3 regions of the Ruegeria sp. BG7 genome follow, and region 2 is predicted to be linked to each of the others. Evidence: riboswitches for the same ligand, from Rfam matches in the RefSeq annotation. Region 2 holds a riboswitch; each other region holds the start of a gene.
The links. Region 2 has a riboswitch for cobalamin ahead of ACR3EH_RS21970 (CbtB domain-containing protein). Riboswitches for the same ligand answer to the same signal wherever they lie in the genome.
Positions count from the first base shown of each region.

Region 1 (6,439 bases), 190 kb from region 2:
GGATTCCGCAAGCCATACACGTAGACAATGGGCGCGTTTCCGCAGCGAAACCTTCCATTTGACCTGCTCAGATTGGGGTATCTCCGTCAAGTAAAGGCCACTGGGTCGAGCGCATTACGGCGACGATATCGAACGCCTGATTAGGACGACCATGGAGGCCGTTCATCTACTTTAGGAAGAACGCAATCATCCCCCAAGGATAAGGGGAAATGCGACGGCTCCGGCACTGCGTCGATGACATTGGAGGAGTTCGAAGACTGGCTGCACCCGGAGATATGCCGTTATCACAACACCCGTCACAGCGGGTTGCGGCGAGCACCGATGGCAGCTTGGGCGATCCTCAGTTCTGGTGACGCAGACAGAAAAGTTTTTGATGCCTAGGCGTTTCGCATCAGCGAACTTTCTTTTGAATGTCGTCAGTTGGCGCGACGCATTCAGTCCCATGATCGGTCGTGGTAACGATCAAGCACGAACCCCGCTATATGTCCCGGATCTGGACTGTAAATGACGATAGAACGAACCTAGTTACGCGCTACAAGAACCTGTCGCGTCCCAGAATTCACCTTGGCGCGGTGCGCGCGGACCTGAAAATAGGCGTGTAATGGCGAGCCGATCCCGGAGGCAATGCTGTTTCAGATTATTGAAGAACAAAGATGTTTCGCGTGAGCTGTTCCACTTCATCGCCTACCACCTGCTTCAGCTCAATCTCACATAGAAACTTGGAAATCTCTTCGTCTGATGGTTGCTTCTTCGCTCTGCCAAATCCCCGTCTCGCACTCGGTGTATTTGCATAGTTTTAGAGGGCTAGGGCTAATGTGTGCTTGTTGCTCGAGTATAGACTCTTTTCCAGATTTAGAGTCAAAACAGGTATTGAAACCGAGCTAACAACCGACCAGCAAATATGAAATCTCAGATGGAAGTTCTCGATCAAGGATCAGCCTGACGCATGTGCCTGCCTACCCTCACGCTTTGCAGAACCTGCCGCGACGCGGATTCCACCCTTTATAATCAGCTAGCCGCAACGCTGGAGGCATCGGGGGTGCAAGCCGAGTTGCAGCAAGTAGATTGCATGTCCGGTTGTCGCCGACCACAGACGTTGGCGGTGCGACAAAGCGGCAAGACCGCCTATCTGTTCGGAGAGATTACTGCAGTCGATCTTCCGGACATAATGATTTTCATGCGGATGTATGAGGACAGTACTGACGGCGACTTCGCTGACGCCAGGAAGCTAGGTAAGCTACGTTTCAAGGCGATTGCACGTATACCGGCACAAAAAAGATAGCCCACATGCAACTTGCCGGCCAAAACTCCGGTGTGGAGTTTTCAGCTTACAGTTTGTGTTTTTCGACTTAGCCTGCACTTAGCGGCTAAAATCTAAACCAATCCTGCCATTACTTAAGATTAACCGCTGCAGAATGCTATGATGTCGCTTTCGTACTTGACGGAACGCAGCACTATGGAAGAATAAAGGCTTCTACGGTGTCCAAAGGTGCTTACGCACTGGGACTGAAACGGGAATGAGGACGGTGCATTAAACTACTGCACTGAAGCCTTGACCGCCCCGCGACTGTGAGCGGCGAGCGGCCTTCCAATACCACTGGCGTAATGGCGCCGGGAAGGGGGAAGTCTGCTGTGACCTGCGAGTCAGGAGACCGGCCGTAGAATGGACACAACTTATGCCGTCGGGTGTGACGGTGAGGAGGATTAAAATGACGACAAAAACGATCAAGGCATCCGCCGCTGGCGCATCCTTTCTGCCTGCAGTATTCGCCGTGGTTCTGGGTCTGGGGATCATTACCGTGACTGGCCATGTTCAGGCTTCTGGCCTGCATGACGCGGCTCATGATGTGCGCCACGCAACTGGCTTCCCCTGCCACTAAGACAATGTTCAGTCGTATTCTGACCAGCGGCTTGTTCGCTGGTGCTGCAGCGGGGCTGATTGCCGCCCTTCTGCAGTTGTATTTCGTGCAGCCCGTGCTACTTCACGCCGAGCTCTATGAAGGCGGCGACCTGGTACATTTTGGCGCTGATCCGGTAACTGCGCATCCCGACCTGCCCGGCATGTTCGCCGAGCCGATGCGCGATGGTCTCAGCATTATCTTCACCACGCTTACGTACACTGGTTATGCGCTAGTCCTGGCGGCTTTGATGTCGGTAGCCGAACGTCAGGGGCATGAAATCAACGGCCGCACCGGCCTGCTTTGGGGTCTTGCGGGCTTTGTCGCCTTCCACTTTGCTCCTGGCTTGTCGCTGGCTCCAGAAGTTCCCGGAGTGGCGGCAGCAGATGTCGGAGAGCGTCAGATCTGGTGGACGGTCACCGTTGCCGCAGCCGGCGTGGCCATGTGGCTGATTGCCTTTGGAGGTAACCTGGTAAGCTACCTGATTGCGGCCGTGCTGCTAATGGTACCGCATATTATCGGGGCCCCTGAGCCCGACAGTTTCTCTGGGCCGGTTCCGACCGAGATCGGGGCGCTTTTGCTGCCCGGGCCTTCGGCATCGGCATGGCCGCCTGGGCACTCTTGGGCAGTTTCACCGGCTACTTCTGGCAGACAGAAGGCAAGCGCGCAGGCGCTGCAGTCTGATCGCGCTCCTCCATTGCTACCCCGCTGGTTACACCGGCGGGGCTCTTTATTGAGGATGACAAGATGTCCCGTTCTCTCGCTCTCTTTGCCATCGGACTTGTCTTTGGCGGCGGTGCTGGCTTTGTGATTGCCGCCAGCAGCGGTAGCACCTTTGAGAGCCATGATCATACTGACCCGGCCCAACATGGCGGCAACATGGAGATGGCAGCGCACGACCACTCCGCGGCCACTAATCTACCTGCCGACAGCGACGCCCCCAGTGTGGCGATCCAGATGATTAAGGATCCTATGGCGGGCTGGAATCTGCGTGTGACACCGCAGAACTTTCGCTTTGCTCCGGAAAATGCTTCCTCGGCTGACGTTCCAGGCGAAGGTCACGCGCATGTTTATATCAACGGCGAAAAGCTGGGCCGCCTTTATGCCAATTGGTTACACCTTCCGTCGCTCCCCGATGGCAATGTTGAGGTAAAAGTTTCTCTCAATGGCAACAGCCACAGCCCTCTGATGGTTGAGGGTGTGCCCGTAGAGGCCAAAGTGACCGTCCAGCCTGACGGCGATGACTCCTGAGTGACATTCCTGGCTGAGAAGACAACTACGTGGGTTCAGCAGGTCAAAGCGGCAAGTACAGCGTGCGTGCGGGTTTTTGCCGCTCTGTATCCAAGAACAGACAAGCTGTTGCAAAGCACCGCAGAACATGAAGGCTTGCGATAGAGTACTCTTGGTCCGGCAGTTGCGGATGCACTGGAAAACTGAGCATGGGGAAGGCAGATATGACAAAACCCACTTTAGCTCAGGAACGGTTTTCGGAAAAGATACCGGTTTATCTATCGATAGCCGGTTTCATATGCAGTTACTTTGTCTCTACCGCTACATTGCAAGCCTCTGAGCTTCCCTTCATCGATCTTGATAGAAAGATTGAAGCGCCGTCGGGGGCCAAATCACTATGCAATGATTACTCTTGGGCGTGCGCGAAAACTCGTAGTTCTGGACTGTCCGAGGCGCAGGAAAAGCAGATCGTTAAAACGATCAACATGCGCGTCAATCGGAGGATTCGCGCCGTTTCGGATCAAAGCCAATATGGTACAAAGGAGTACTGGACCCTGCCGACACATGGATCAGGAGATTGCGAAGACTTCGCTTTGCAAAAGAAGTTTGAACTTGTGCAGAACGGTTTGGATCCTACGAAGCTACTAATTGCAACTGTCTTGGACACCAATCGCAGTGGCCATGCTGTTCTAGTCTATCGCTCGAGTGAAGGCGATTTGGTTCTGGACAATGTTACCAACAGGATCAAAACGTGGAAGGAAACAAAGTATCTATTCCTTCGAATACAGGACCCGATTCACCCTGACCGTTGGGTGCAGATTGCTAACGGCTAAAAGTAAATGTGGCGCGCCACAATAAGCACTGGCCCTTTAACTTCTGGTTCTTTGCGGCGTTCAGTTGAGGTCTCCGCTTTTTCTTTCGATCAGACTTCACCGTGTAAGTAACCGGCCTGCGGCGGCAACACTGGAAAGCGCGATTTTGGCGCCGTTCACGATGCCCGGTTCGATATGCACTTTCTTTCTCCCAAAGCCTCACCCGGCGCCTAACGGTAGATCTCCTGACTCGCGACTGAACGCTCACGGAAATGGGTCATTTACGGAATTGGCACCATTGAGCTCACCGCGCCGATTCCCCGTCTTATTCCTTTGGCTTGCATCGCCGGAAATCGAAAACATGTAAGCCCAATTGGCCCGAAGCTGCGTATTTGAGCGTCAGGTGGAACAAGAGAATAAGATGTGTAACTTTGGTCATTCGCGGCACCACGCATGAGCTTACGCAGAGCGGACAAAACAGTCTTTCGCAGCGACTAAAGCAATGTCCGCTCATAGTTTAGTGATCGTGGTGACACAGTTTATGATCGGCAAGAGACGCGAGTACATAGCAGTTCTCTGACCCCCCCTCGTTATCACAGCCCTTCGAAATCCGAATTAGCTCTTTTTCAAGTGCCCGTAGTCGTTTGATCTTTGCTCTTACTTCGGAAAGTTGTGAGACGGCGATGTCCGTCGCGGCTTGGCATGAACAATCCGGGTGGCCTTGAAGCACAATCAATTCGGAGATCGCTTCAATTGAGAAACCAAGATCGCGCGCATGTTTGATGAAACTTACACGCTCCAGCCCTGCCATATCGTAGCGCCGTTGGGCGCCTTCGGTGCGTTCTGGTGCGGCAAGTAGGCCCATCTCCTCATAGTAGCGGATAGTCGGAACTTTGACCTTCGTGCGCTTGGAAAGCTCCCCGATAGAAAACATGAAAATACCTCTTGAACCTCTAGTAACTAGAGACACTACACTATGGTTACGACAGATACAAAAAGGCTTCCCAATGTCAGGATGTTGCGCACACAACGCCAAATTCGACGGGGTATCAGACGACTACAAAAGGCGGCTGTGGATTGTCATTGCTCTGAACGCGGCGATGTTCGTCGTCGAGATGACTGCTGGTCACTATGCAAAGTCTCAGGCACTTCAGGCCGACGCTCTAGACTTCCTTGGGGATGCTTTGACCTACGGTATCTCGCTGGCAGTGATCGGGGCTTCAATCCGTGCACGCACCAATGCCGCTCTGGCCAAAGGGGTGAGCTTGCTGCTGATGGGTCTTTGGGTGTTTGGATCGACCGTGTACCGGGTGTTCTATGTCGGAGTGCCGGAGGCCGAGATCATGGGCATCGTTGGCTTTTTCGCTCTTATGACCAATCTCGCAAGTGTTCTCTTGCTCGTCCGTTACAAGGACGGCGATGCAAATGTGCGCTCTGTCTGGCTATGTTCGCGTAATGACGCCATTGGCAATGTGGCCGTTATGTTTGCAGCTTTAGGCGTCTGGGGCACAGCTAGCGGTTGGCCTGACCTGATTGTTGCGGCGGTCATGGCAACGTTGTTTCTTTCCTCTGCTTTCCAGATCGTGCGCCAAGCGCTCGCCGAGCGCCGGGAAGTTGGCGAACATCAGCATGTTTGACGTGGATCATGACCTTTGATCTCGAATGATGCGAAATTGACTCAATTGAGTTGGAAATACAAAGGGCTCTCACTATGGACCTGAAACGCCGCCAAGTACTGACTTACGCCGCTGGCTTTGCCAGCACAGTACCATTTGCCGTGTTTGCGCAAGACACGCCTTCCATCCATGTTCTCAAGGATCCGAACTGCGGCTGTTGCCAGGTTTGGATCGACATCCTACGGCAGGAAGGCTTTCGCGTTACCGAGGAGCGCAGCTTTGGAACACAGCTTGTCCGCCACAAATTGGACAACGGCATTCCCGAAGAAATGATGTCCTGCCACACAGGCGAGATCGATGGCTATATGATCGAGGGGCATGTGCCTGTTGCCGACATTCGTCGTCTGCTGGAGGAGCAACCCAATGCTGTTGGACTTGCTGTTCCTGACATGCCCTACGGTTCCCCTGGGATGGGGCCGGAAGATCGTCGTGAGGCCTACGACGTGTTTTTGATCCTCAAGGACGGTAGCACCGAGGTGTTCAAGAGTTACGAAGCGGCCTGAGGCGACGTTCATCGAGCGGAAACAGTAAGGAGGAGAAGATGACGAAGCTTGGATTACGCACTCTTGCCTTGAGCGTTCTGTCTATCACCATTGCTACAGTGGGTTGCGCACAACAACAACGAGGAGATTGGTGGGGTCACGGGCCAATGGGATCTAACCACATGAGGTCTGAGCACATGCGTGGTTGGGGGCACGGCAATATGGGGCCTGGCCAGCAGCAGCGCATGCAACGACATTGGACGTATATGAACGAGGACGTGCCCGCAGCCTACCGCGGGGCTCGGAGCACCATTCGTGCAACGCCCGAGAATGTTTCGGAG
Region 1 covers NZ_JBQFIU010000003.1:289-6,727, forward strand. The annotation lists gene ACR3EH_RS21020 (DUF1636 family protein) at 947-1,282, shown strand; cobalamin riboswitch at 1,461-1,675, shown strand; gene ACR3EH_RS21025 (CbtB domain-containing protein) at 1,710-1,880, shown strand; partial or broken gene ACR3EH_RS21030 (CbtA family protein) at 1,885-2,582, shown strand; gene ACR3EH_RS21035 (hypothetical protein) at 2,646-3,149, shown strand; gene ACR3EH_RS21040 (transglutaminase-like cysteine peptidase) at 3,353-3,961, shown strand; gene ACR3EH_RS21045 (MerR family transcriptional regulator) at 4,458-4,874, opposite strand; gene ACR3EH_RS21050 (cation efflux transmembrane domain-containing protein) at 4,948-5,577, shown strand; gene ACR3EH_RS21055 (DUF411 domain-containing protein) at 5,652-6,119, shown strand; gene ACR3EH_RS21060 (c-type cytochrome) at 6,158-6,439, shown strand, end outside.
Region 1: another riboswitch for cobalamin. It lies ahead of ACR3EH_RS21025 (CbtB domain-containing protein); the one in region 2 lies ahead of ACR3EH_RS21970 (CbtB domain-containing protein).

Region 2 (6,439 bases):
AGCCTGTCGTGACGCCGAAGGCGTCGCAACAAGACACCTCGACAACGTTAGGTCAAAAATCGCCGCTCTCCAACGGCTGGAGCAAGCATTGGTAGAACTTGTGCAGACCTGTGCTGAAGGAGAAGCAGCATGCCCCCTGCTAACGGCGTTGCTCAACGAGCCTGTCGTCAAAGATGTCATTAGCGGCCATTAATTGCAGCGCCCGGAAAAACCGAAACTGCCTATCCCAGTTTGTGGAGGAGCGGCTTCATTGTCCCAGTATTTCGTAACCTTAAACGATGACGGCCGATCTCTGTTGTATATTTGTTGAATGAGAGAATTGCGATCAGCTTACCCTCTAAGTCGCTCTGTTAGCTATGCCGGACTGGTGATGGCGTGGATGCTCTGATGCTGTCAACTAAGGAAGAAATACCAAAGAATCTGCAAATTTTTGCCGCTTTACCCCTAGAGGCTAAGAAGTTGTTGCAATGCCTCAAAGCACATGAAGGCTTGGAATGAAATACATTGGCCCGGGAAGTTTGGATACCTCAGAGGAACGAGCATGGAGAAGGCAGATATGACAAATCCCACTTTAGTTCAGGGAATGTTATCGAAAAACCTGCTGGGTTATCTCCCAATGATCTGTTTTATATGCAGCTTTTTTGTGTCTGCCGCTACATCGCAAGCCTCTGAGCTTCCCTTGATCAAACTAGATAGAGAAATGCGAGCGCCGTCGGGTGCCAAATCACTATGCAAAGACTACTCGTGGGCGTGCGCGAGCGCTCGTAGTTCTGGTCTGTCCGTGGCACAAGAAAATCAGATCGTTAAAACGATCAACACGCGCGTCAATCGGAGAATCCGTGCCGTTTCGGATCAAAGCCAATATGGGACAAAGGAATACTGGACACTGCCGACGCAAGGGTCAGGAGATTGCGAAGACTTCGCTTTGCAAAAGAAGTTTGAACTTGTGCAGAATGGTTTGGATCCTACGAAGCTACTAATTGCGACTGTCTTGGACACCAATCGCAATGGCCATGCTGTTCTAGTCTATCGCTCGAGTGAAGGCGATTTGGTTCTGGACAATGTTACCAACAGGATCAAAACGTGGAAGGAAACGAGGTATCTTTTCCTAAGAATACAGGACCCACTACACCCTGACCGTTGGGTGCAGGTTTCTAGCGGCTAAACCGTTGGGTAAACATTGGTTGCCTCTCGCAATTGATGTCACGACCTGCATTGTTCTGGGCGCATATTTGAGTTTCGTTGCTCCGTCCGACTCGTCCATCTGCTTGTGTTTGCACCATTGCGTGTGAACGAATTCGATCCGCGCGCCAGATATCTCCGAGGTGTTGTATTGGCCCACCGCTGGGATTCCGCAAGCCATACACGTAGACAATGGGCGCGTTTCCGCAGCGAAACCTTCCATTTGACCTGCTCAGATTGGGGTATCTCCGTCAAGTAAAGGCCACTGGGTCGAGCGCATTACGGCGACGATATCGAACGCCTGATTAGGACGACCATGGAGGCCGTTCATCTACTTTAGGGAAGAACGCAATCATCCCCCAAGGATAAGGGGAAATGCGACGGCTCCGGCACTGCGTCGATGACATTGGAGGAGTTCGAAGACTGGCTGCACCCGGAGATATGCCGTTATCACAACACCCGTCACAGCGGGTTGCGGCGAGCACCGATGGCAGCTTGGGCGATCCTCAGTTCTGGTGACGCAGACAGAAAAGTTTTTGATGCCTAGGCGTTTCGCATCAGCGAACTTTCTTTTGAATGTCGTCAGTTGGCGCGACGCATTCAGTCCCATGATCGGTCGTGGTAACGATCAAGCACGAACCCCGCTATATGTCCCGGATCTGGACTGTAAATGACGATAGAACGAACCTAGTTACGCGCTACAAGAACCTGTCGCGTCCCAGAATTCACCTTGGGAGGCGCGGTGCGCGCGGACCTGAAAATAGGCGTGTAATGGCGAGCCGATCCCGGAGGCAATGCTGTTTCAGATTATTGAAGAACAAAGATGTTTCGCGTGAGCTGTTCCACTTCATCGCCTACCACCTGCTTCAGCTCAATCTCACATAGAAACTTGGAAATCTCTTCGTCTGATGGTTGCTTCTTCGCTCTGCCAAATCCCCGTCTCGCACTCGGTGTATTTGCATAGTTTTAGAGGGCTAGGGCTAATGTGTGCTTGTTGCTCGAGTATAGACTCTTTTCCAGATTTAGAGTCAAAACAGGTATTGAAACCGAGCTAACAACCGACCAGCAAATATGAAATCTCAGATGGAAGTTCTCGATCAAGGATCAGCCTGACGCATGTGCCTGCCTACCCTCACGCTTTGCAGAACCTGCCGCGACGCGGATTCCACCCTTTATAATCAGCTAGCCGCAACGCTGGAGGCATCGGGGGTGCAAGCCGAGTTGCAGCAAGTAGATTGCATGTCCGGTTGTCGCCGACCACAGACGTTGGCGGTGCGACAAAGCGGCAAGACCGCCTATCTGTTCGGAGAGATTACTGCAGTCGATCTTCCGGACATAATGATTTTCATGCGGATGTATGAGGACAGTACTGACGGCGACTTCGCTGACGCCAGGAAGCTAGGTAAGCTACGTTTCAAGGCGATTGCACGTATACCGGCACAAAAAAGATAGCCCACATGCAACTTGCCGGCCAAAACTCCGGTGTGGAGTTTTCAGCTTACAGTTTGTGTTTTTCGACTTAGCCTTCTGCACTTAGCGGCTAAAATCTAAACCAATCCTGCCATTACTTAAGATTAACCGCTGCAGAATGCTATGATGTCGCTTTCGTACTTGACGGAACGCAGCACTATGGAAGAATAAAGGCTTCTACGGTGTCCAAAGGTGCTTACGCACTGGGACTGAAACGGGAATGAGGACGGTGCATTAAACTACTGCACTGAAGCCTTGACCGCCCCCGCGACTGTGAGCGGCGAGCGGCCTTCCAATACCACTGGCGTAATGGCGCCGGGAAGGGGGAAGTCTGCTGTGACCTGCGAGTCAGGAGACCGGCCGTAGAATGGACACAACTTATGCCGTCGGGTGTGACGGTGAGGAGGATTAAAATGACGACAAAAACGATCAAGGCATCCGCCGCTGGCGCATCCTTTCTGCCTGCAGTATTCGCCGTGGTTCTGGGTCTGGGGATCATTACCGTGACTGGCCATGTTCAGGCTTCTGGCCTGCATGACGCGGCTCATGATGTGCGCCACGCAACTGGCTTCCCCTGCCACTAAGACAATGTTCAGTCGTATTCTGACCAGCGGCTTGTTCGCTGGTGCTGCAGCGGGGCTGATTGCCGCCCTTCTGCAGTTGTATTTCGTGCAGCCCGTGCTACTTCACGCCGAGCTCTATGAAGGCGGCGACCTGGTACATTTTGGCGCTGATCCGGTAACTGCGCATCCCGACCTGCCCGGCATGTTCGCCGAGCCGATGCGCGATGGTCTCAGCATTATCTTCACCACGCTTACGTACACTGGTTATGCGCTAGTCCTGGCGGCTTTGATGTCGGTAGCCGAACGTCAGGGGCATGAAATCAACGGCCGCACCGGCCTGCTTTGGGGTCTTGCGGGCTTTGTCGCCTTCCACTTTGCTCCTGGCTTGTCGCTGGCTCCAGAAGTTCCCGGAGTGGCGGCAGCAGATGTCGGAGAGCGTCAGATCTGGTGGACGGTCACCGTTGCCGCAGCCGGCGTGGCCATGTGGCTGATTGCCTTTGGAGGTAACCTGGTAAGCTACCTGATTGCGGCCGTGCTGCTAATGGTACCGCATATTATCGGGGCCCCTGAGCCCGACAGTTTCTCTGGGCCGGTTCCGACCGAGATCGGGGCGCTTTTTGCTGCCCGGGCCTTCGGCATCGGCATGGCCGCCTGGGCACTCTTGGGCAGTTTCACCGGCTACTTCTGGCAGACAGAAGGCAAGCGCGCAGGCGCTGCAGTCTGATCGCGCTCCTCCATTGCTACCCCGCTGGTTACACCGGCGGGGGCTTTCTTTATTGAGGATGACAAGATGTCCCGTTCTCTCGCTCTCTTTGCCATCGGACTTGTCTTTGGCGGCGGTGCTGGCTTTGTGATTGCCGCCAGCAGCGGTAGCACCTTTGAGAGCCATGATCATACTGACCCGGCCCAACATGGCGGCAACATGGAGATGGCAGCGCACGACCACTCCGCGGCCACTAATCTACCTGCCGACAGCGACGCCCCCAGTGTGGCGATCCAGATGATTAAGGATCCTATGGCGGGCTGGAATCTGCGTGTGACACCGCAGAACTTTCGCTTTGCTCCGGAAAATGCTTCCTCGGCTGACGTTCCAGGCGAAGGTCACGCGCATGTTTATATCAACGGCGAAAAGCTGGGCCGCCTTTATGCCAATTGGTTACACCTTCCGTCGCTCCCCGATGGCAATGTTGAGGTAAAAGTTTCTCTCAATGGCAACAGCCACAGCCCTCTGATGGTTGAGGGTGTGCCCGTAGAGGCCAAAGTGACCGTCCAGCCTGACGGCGATGACTCCTGAGTGACATTCCTGGCTGAGAAGACAACTACGTGGGTTCAGCAGGTCAAAGCGGCAAGTACAGCGTGCGTGCGGGTTTTTGCCGCTCTGTATCCAAGAACAGACAAGCTGTTGCAAAGCACCGCAGAACATGAAGGCTTGCGATAGAGTACTCTTGGTCCGGCAGTTGCGGATGCACTGGAAAACTGAGCATGGGGAAGGCAGATATGACAAAACCCACTTTAGCTCAGGAACGGTTTTCGGAAAAGATACCGGTTTATCTATCGATAGCCGGTTTCATATGCAGTTACTTTGTCTCTACCGCTACATTGCAAGCCTCTGAGCTTCCCTTCATCGATCTTGATAGAAAGATTGAAGCGCCGTCGGGGGCCAAATCACTATGCAATGATTACTCTTGGGCGTGCGCGAAAACTCGTAGTTCTGGACTGTCCGAGGCGCAGGAAAAGCAGATCGTTAAAACGATCAACATGCGCGTCAATCGGAGGATCGCGCCGTTTCGGATCAAAGCCAATATGGTACAAAGGAGTACTGGACCCTGCCGACACATGGATCAGGAGATTGCGAAGACTTCGCTTTGCAAAAGAAGTTTGAACTTGTGCAGAACGGTTTGGATCCTACGAAGCTACTAATTGCAACTGTCTTGGACACCAATCGCAGTGGCCATGCTGTTCTAGTCTATCGCTCGAGTGAAGGCGATTTGGTTCTGGACAATGTTACCAACAGGATCAAAACGTGGAAGGAAACAAAGTATCTATTCCTTCGAATACAGGACCCGATTCACCCTGACCGTTGGGTGCAGATTGCTAACGGCTAAAAGTAAATGTGGCGCGCCACAATAAGCACTGGCCCTTTAACTTCTGGTTCTTTGCGGCGTTCAGTTGAGGTCTCCGCTTTTTCTTTCGATCAGACTTTCACCGTGTAAGTAACCGGCCTGCGGCGGCAACACTGGAAAGCGCGATTTTGGCGCCGTTCACGATGCCCGGTTCGATATGCACTTTCTTTCTCCCAAAGCCTCACCCGGCGCCTAACGGTAGATCTCCTGACTCGCGACTGAACGCTCACGGAAATGGGTCATTTACGGAATTGGCACCATTGAGCTCACCGCGCCGATTCCCCGTCTTATTCCTTTGGCTTGCATCGCCGGAAATCGAAAACATGTAAGCCCAATTGGCCCGAAGCTGCGTATTTGAGCGTCAGGTGGAACAAGAGAATAAGATGTGTAACTTTGGTCATTCGCGGCACCACGCATGAGCTTACGCAGAGCGGACAAAACAGTCTTTCGCAGCGACTAAAGCAATGTCCGCTCATAGTTTAGTGATCGTGGTGACACAGTTTATGATCGGCAAGAGACGCGAGTACATAGCAGTTCTCTGACCCCCCCTCGTTATCACAGCCCTTCGAAATCCGAATTAGCTCTTTTTCAAGTGCCCGTAGTCGTTTGATCTTTGCTCTTACTTCGGAAAGTTGTGAGACGGCGATGTCCGTCGCGGCTTGGCATGAACAATCCGGGTGGCCTTGAAGCACAATCAATTCGGAGATCGCTTCAATTGAGAAACCAAGATCGCGCGCATGTTTGATGAAACTTACACGCTCCAGCCCTGCCATATCGTAGCGCCGTTGGGCGCCTTCGGTGCGTTCTGGTGCGGCAAGTAGGCCCATCTCCTCATAGTAGCGGATAGTCGGAACTTTGACCTTCGTGCGCTTGGAAAGCTCCCCGATAGAAAACATGAAAATACCTCTTGAACCTCTAGTAACTAGAGACACTACACTATGGTTACGACAGATACAAAAAGGCTTCCCAATGTCAGGATGTTGCGCACACAACGCCAAATTCGACGGGGTATCAGACGACTACAAAAGGCGGCTGTGGATTGTCATTGCTCTGAACGCGGCGATGTTCGTCGTCGAGATGACTGCTGGTCACTATGCAAAG
Region 2 covers NZ_JBQFIU010000003.1:185,822-192,260, forward strand. The annotation lists gene ACR3EH_RS21955 (MerR family transcriptional regulator) at 1-193, shown strand, start outside; gene ACR3EH_RS21960 (transglutaminase-like cysteine peptidase) at 542-1,165, shown strand; gene ACR3EH_RS21965 (DUF1636 family protein) at 2,299-2,634, shown strand; cobalamin riboswitch at 2,816-3,031, shown strand; gene ACR3EH_RS21970 (CbtB domain-containing protein) at 3,066-3,236, shown strand; gene ACR3EH_RS21975 (CbtA family protein) at 3,241-3,939, shown strand; gene ACR3EH_RS21980 (hypothetical protein) at 4,006-4,509, shown strand; partial or broken gene ACR3EH_RS21985 (transglutaminase-like cysteine peptidase) at 5,006-5,320, shown strand; gene ACR3EH_RS21990 (MerR family transcriptional regulator) at 5,818-6,234, opposite strand; gene ACR3EH_RS21995 (cation efflux transmembrane domain-containing protein) at 6,308-6,439, shown strand, end outside.

Region 3 (6,439 bases), on a different contig from region 2:
GGGCAACTGCGTTGCCACCCGCCCTGAGACATCTCGCTGGCAGCCCCACAGCGTGCGCAAAACCGATGCGTTTCGTGCCAGCCGATAACGGCTTTGGCCGTTGCCGCCAATTCGGCATCGCGCGGCGAAAGTCGCGTCATGATCCGACGCAATTCAGCAAACACGTATCCCTCTGGCAAATCCGGGTGCTGCTGCTCGGATTTGTCCACGAACTCTCCCAGACCGGTCAGGTCCAGACCTTCTGCGGTCCAGGCCGAGATATCCACCGCGAACAATGGCGTGTCTTCAGCGGAAAGGCCCAAAAAAACAGGAGCCTCAATGACCCCGCCTGGTCCCGCGCTGACCAGCGAGTGCGTCATTGGAAGCAGAGCAAGCTGATCCAGCCCTTGGCCCGTAACCAGAACTTTACCGCGCCAGATCATCATGCACGCCGCCGCCGGGTGGCTTTGCGCCGCCGTCAACGTTTCGGCATTTCCGCGCATATGGGCCGCCCGATCCAGACCCGAGCCGCCAAAGGTCACCTGCTCTGCGTTTTTCATTGGAATTCCTTTTGGTCCCTGGCACAGGGCTGCCATGTCTCAGACCGTGTTGCAATGGCAATTCAAACACGCGCAACACGCATGTCTGCCGCTGAAAAGCCGCATGGCGGCCCCGGAAAAATCATTTAGGTTACGCTTTGTAAGAATTAATCAATAACCCTATTCAAAAGCAGACCATTCAAAGTGAAGCAAAACCCTTCGACGCAGGTGCCCTCCGAAAAAAACCGTGGGCATGTGCGTATTCTGGCAACAACCGACCTGCATATGAACCTGACAGGTTTTGACTATTACACGGATACTCCTGACCCGACGCTAGGATTGACGCGCACCGCCAGCCTGATCCGCAAAGCCCGCCAAGAAGCAGGGGATGCTTTGGTTCTGTTGGTGGACAATGGGGATGCAATTCAGGGCACGCCGTTGGGCGAGTGGGCGGCCCAGAGCGACGTGCCGCATCCGGTCATGCAAGCCTTTGCGGCGCTGGAGTACGACGCCATAGGTCTCGGCAACCATGATTTTGGTTTTGGGCTGCCGGTATTGGACAATATCATCTCGCAAGCCCCTTGCCCTGTCCTGTGCAGCAACCTGCATCGATCGGGTAGCCTGCAAGCATGGCAGAGATTCGCGATACTGGACCGCACCGTGCTTTTGGGTGGCAAAGATATGCCCCTTCGCATCGGCTTGATATCCGTTCTTCCGCCTCAAACCACCCGCTGGGAAGAACATCACTTGAACGGAGAAGTCACTGCCGAGGAAATTATTTCGACGGCATGCGAACTGTCAAAACGGCTGCGCGCTGAAGGATGTGACCTTATCGTTGCTCTAGCGCATTCCGGCCTGGGCCAAAAAGAGCCGGTGGAAGGGATGGAGAATGCCATAATTCCCTTGGCCGCCATCGACGGAATCGACGCCATTGTCGCCGGGCATACGCATCTGACCCTTCCGAGTCGCACCGATACCAACGCCCAATATCTCGATCACGCAAACGGGCTGGTGCATCAGACCCCGGTTGTCATGGCCGGGTCGGCTGGATCTTATCTTGGTGTCATTGATCTTGTAGTTTCTCCGCGACCGAATGCCGGGTTCAGCATTGAAGAATGTCGCGTGGACCTGCGCCCGGTTTGCGCGAGCGGAATCGCGGTCGAGGAAGACCAGGATATGGTGCGTCTGTTCGCCGACGCCCATCGTCAGACACGCAGCGCGGTTGCCAAACCCGTCGCGCGCGTATCAGAATCCATGCACAGCTATTTCAGTTTTTGCGCACCGGATCGCGGCTTGGCTCTGGTTGCTGCTGCGCAGGCTGCCGCTTTGCGCCCTTTCCTGCACGGTTCCGCTTTGGAAGAGTTACCTCTTTTGTCAGCCGTGGCGCCTGGGAAAAGCGCTGGGCGCGCTGGCCCACGGCATTTTACAGATGTCCCGGCGGGGGAAATATGCCTGCGTCACGTTACAGACCTGTATCCGTTTCCCAATGAACTGCGCGCATTACAGATCAACGGTGCCGACGTGCTGGATTGGCTGGAAATGTCGGCAAGCGTGCTCAACCAGCTGTCACCTGATATAGAAGCGGACTTAGTAAACCCCGAACGTGCCGGTTACAATTTTGACGTCATCTTCGGCCTGTCCTATCAAATCGATCCATCGCAACCTGCGCGCTTCGACAATGACGGTCGGTTGGTCGACCCTGACAACAGGCGAATTCGCAATCTGACATTCGGTGGCCAACCTGTTCAACCTGCGCAAAGATTCGTCCTGGCCAGCAACAATTACCGCGCCAGCGGAGGCGGACATTTTCCTGCCGCCTCTGCGGCCCAACGCATCAACCTACCGCCGCTCGACATCAAAGAACTGACGCGGGATTACCTATCTCGTCGCCTTCCGCCCGATCCAATATCGCGGCACCCCTATCCGTTTACACTGACAGCTCAAACGGGCGTAAATGCCTTGCTTCGAACAGGTCCCGGTGCCCTTGAACACATGGATGAGCTGCGCATGTTCAACGCCCAAATGCTAAGTCCTGATGAAGCCGGATTCGAGCGGATCCGTCTGACGTTCTGACGGGTTGTCTTTTGCCCTCGCCTTCCCTATATCCAGAGTCGAGAGGTTGGCGCGGGCGAGCGCCTCGCCAACCTGGTCAGGTCCGGAAGGAAGCAGCCACAACGAGCCCCGCTTGGGTCGATGTCCAACCTCTCACTTTCCCCTCACATGCCTAATGGGTGATACGCGGTCTCACCCAAAACGTGTTCAGATGTCGACAAAGCGTGGCCAAAGGGCCGCGTTACGACGAGCAAAAGCCCCAATATGCCCAACTTCAGATAACCCAAATTCAGCAGGTTTCAGCAGATGTCGTTTGGCCTTGGGGCCATAGAGATCGGCAAGCCGCCATACCGCCTCGGGTGGGACCATCTGGTCATCTTCAAAAGTAAACAGATCCACCGGTTTTTCAGTTTCTGTCCAACGCGCATCAGGCAACCCGGCTCCGATCTCGGGCATGTAACTCGAAGGAGCGGTGCACCATTTACGCCATTGCCAGTAGACCGATGCCGGCAAATCCGCACCAAAACCGATTGCCTTTCCGGGTAAATACCCAAGCGCTTTGACCAGCAATGGGGCGTGCCCATACCAGAACACCCCGGCCAATCCACGGTAGGGCCATGGGTGATCGTTCAGGGTCACAAGCCCAGAACACACACAAATCATCCGGTCGATTTTGTCGATATCGGGCTGTACGGGTCCCAGCATGGCACCTACAGAATGACCAATCGTCCATTGTTGTGCACCGGGAAAACGCCTGCGCATATCCGCCCGCGCCGCCGGCATATCGATCAAGGCCCAATCGGCCATTGTCGCACGTGCATCCTTCATGCGGCCGGTCAAAGAGTGCCCGAAGTCCCGGTAATCATAGGTTAGGCACGCCATGCCGCGCTCAGCGGCCAGCCAACGTGCGAAGTGGCGATAATAGTCGCGTGGCACGCCTGTGGCACTGTTCAGCACAACCACTGTGCCGGGTTCCGACAACGGTCGGTACAAGCGCGCTGAAAGGGTTGATGACCCGGACGGAAAGAGGAACTCTTCGGTCAAAACCGTCTGTTCTGTATCCAACATGATCCCTGACCCTGCGCCGAAGACAAAGTTTCTTACTTCAATAATTGAAACTCTACGCGGGAAGTTTTTACCCATCCAGCATGACCAAACGTCGGGGACAAAGATCCGCTTGACTCGGAACCGGATCAGACGCTAGCGATTGTGTGATGGTTCCTGTCCCCCACAAGGGGTCGGGATGAAAAGGGAACACGGTGCGGTTCCGTCTGGTCATCCGGACGCTAACCAATGCCGCGACTGCCCCCGCAACTGTAAGCGGTGAGCAAAGCCGAAACGCCACTGGCCCCGAGGGCTGGGAAGGTCGGCAAAGCCATGACCCGCAAGTCAGGAGACCTGCCATCGAAACTGAAACCGAAACTCGGGCGGGGTGTCCGGGCAGGTCCTGACTGCACTTCGCTGTCCCACCTGACCCGATCCTTCTGTCCACCACGCGCGGAGGGCGCAGGATGATCTGGAAGACAAAGACGCATGAATACAGCGCAACGGTATGTCAGCGGACGGGCAAAACCTGCCCCGCCCTGGCGCGGCTGGCGCGCTCGATCTCCGAGGCCATGACACAAGCTTCGGCTGCCACAGGCGACGACTTCGAGTTTGACGGTAGTAGTGAGCTTTCACATTGCACAAAAGGGTGTCAGGCAATTTTCCAGGCACAATCAGACAGTGTTCGCGTGTTTTGTGACACGCAGCCCAACGCAGCAATTGAGGACCTGAACCTCTATGCTGATCTGATTTTTGGAAACACGTTCCGCACTCTGCCATCTGGCATCATTGCAAACCCACCCTGCGCGATGATCGAGGTTGCAACGCTACGGCCCCGGAAAACCGTACACGCACCCGAACAGCTTTCGGCCTGAGGTCACACCACCTGCGCCGGGGAAACCCGGGCCGCCCAAGCCAGCTGCGCGTCTGTTTCCACAGCACAGGGGCGCAGCGAGCGCAGACGCTCCAGCGCCTTGTCAGCCCGTTCGCCGCACTCGACCATCAGACGCAGGACAACCATCCCCGACCTGCCACAGCCGCCCCGACAATGCACCAGCACTCGGCCTCCTCCAGCCAGGGCATGCCGGGCGGCGGCGCTAACTTCTGGCCACGCCTCTTCAACCGCCGCCGTTGGTGCGCCAAAGTCTTCGATCGGCAGATGCACCCACCGGCTGGCGCGGCTTTGAATATCGCTGCCAAAATCCTGCGCCCCGTGCTGAAGCATCTCGACATCCGTTGTCATTGAAATGACAATCCCCGGCTTCCACGCGGCAATCGTATCCAGATCCGTCTCATAGTCCCCGCCATGTCCGGGTATAGACGTCAGGGCCAGCGTTCCTCCTGCGACTTGCAGGGCATAGATAACCAGCTGCGACATGAACGTGTGTCCTCCACCAGGAACTCTTTACAAAAATGAGTCTTAAATTTTGTTGGAACAGCTTAGTGCGAATCCGGTCGGAATCTAAATCAAAAATCATCGCGCCTCGCAGTGGACGCGGAAGGCAGCGGCCACTACGCTGAGCCGAAGCACCGAATCCGACCGAGAAAACATGACCGACACGCCCAGCCCCGCCTATCAGGTTCTCGCCCGCAAATATCGCCCGGAAACCTTTGCCGATCTGGTGGGTCAGGACGCCATGGTGCGCACCCTGAAAAACGCATTCGAAGCGGACCGGATTGCGCAGGCTTTCATCATGACCGGCATTCGCGGCACCGGCAAAACCACCACCGCGCGGATCATCGCCAAGGGTATGAACTGCATCGGCCCCGACGGCAATGGCGGCCCGACGACCGAGCCTTGCGGGCAATGCGAACATTGCGTGGCGATCATGGAAGGCCGCCATGTCGATGTGATGGAGATGGACGCCGCCAGCCGAACCGGTGTGAATGACATTCGCGAAATAATCGACAGTGTCCGCTATCGCGCCGCCAGCGCGCGTTACAAGATCTACATCATCGACGAGGTCCACATGCTCTCGACCAGCGCTTTCAACGCGCTGCTCAAGACGCTCGAGGAACCGCCTGAACATGTGAAGTTTATCTTCGCAACAACCGAAATCCGCAAAGTGCCGGTCACGGTTCTGTCCCGCTGTCAGCGCTTTGATCTGCGCCGGATCGAGCCCGAAGATATGATCGGGCTTCTGCAAAAGATCGCAACCGCCGAAGATGCCCAAATCGCCGATGACGCGCTGGCGCTGATCACACGTGCCGCGGAAGGATCGGCACGGGATGCAACCTCGCTGCTGGATCAGGCGATTTCGCACGGGGCGGGTGAAACCACTGCCGAGCAGGTCCGCGCAATGCTGGGCCTTGCGGACCGTGGCCGCGTTCTGGACCTGATGGACATGATCCTGCGGGGCAACGCGGCGGGTGCGCTGACGGAACTCAGCGGGCAATACGCTGAGGGCGCAGACCCACTGGCCGTCTTACGCGATCTGGCCGAAATCACCCATTGGGTGTCCGTCGTCAAAATTACGCCCGACGCCGCCGAAGACCCAACCGTTTCGCCTGACGAACGGAGCCGTGGCCAGCACATGGCAGAGGCCCTGCCGATGCGCGTTTTGACCCGGATGTGGCAGATGTTGCTGAAAGCGCTCGAAGAAGTTTCAGCCGCGCCAAACGCGATGATGGCCGCTGAGATGGCCGTTATTCGCCTGACCCACGTTGCTGATCTGCCCAGCCCTGAAGAACTGGTCAAGCGGCTGCAGGACACTCCAGCGCCTCCGGCAGGTGGACCTGGCGGCGGCACCTCGATGTCTCGGCAGGGTGCAACACCCGCGCAGGCCAGCGCCACCCCCGCATCCACATACGCCTCGGCCCCACGC
Region 3 covers NZ_JBQFIU010000001.1:2,622,676-2,629,114, reverse strand. The annotation lists gene nudC (NAD(+) diphosphatase) at 1-539, opposite strand, end outside; gene ACR3EH_RS13060 (bifunctional 2',3'-cyclic-nucleotide 2'-phosphodiesterase/3'-nucleotidase) at 723-2,591, shown strand; RNA gene ffs (signal recognition particle sRNA small type) at 2,631-2,729, shown strand; gene ACR3EH_RS13050 (alpha/beta hydrolase family protein) at 2,778-3,638, opposite strand; cobalamin riboswitch at 3,770-3,990, shown strand; gene ACR3EH_RS13045 (hypothetical protein) at 4,082-4,489, shown strand; gene ACR3EH_RS13040 (protein-tyrosine phosphatase family protein) at 4,492-4,992, opposite strand; gene ACR3EH_RS13035 (DNA polymerase III subunit gamma/tau) at 5,165-6,439, shown strand, end outside.
Region 3: another riboswitch for cobalamin. It lies ahead of ACR3EH_RS13045 (hypothetical protein); the one in region 2 lies ahead of ACR3EH_RS21970 (CbtB domain-containing protein).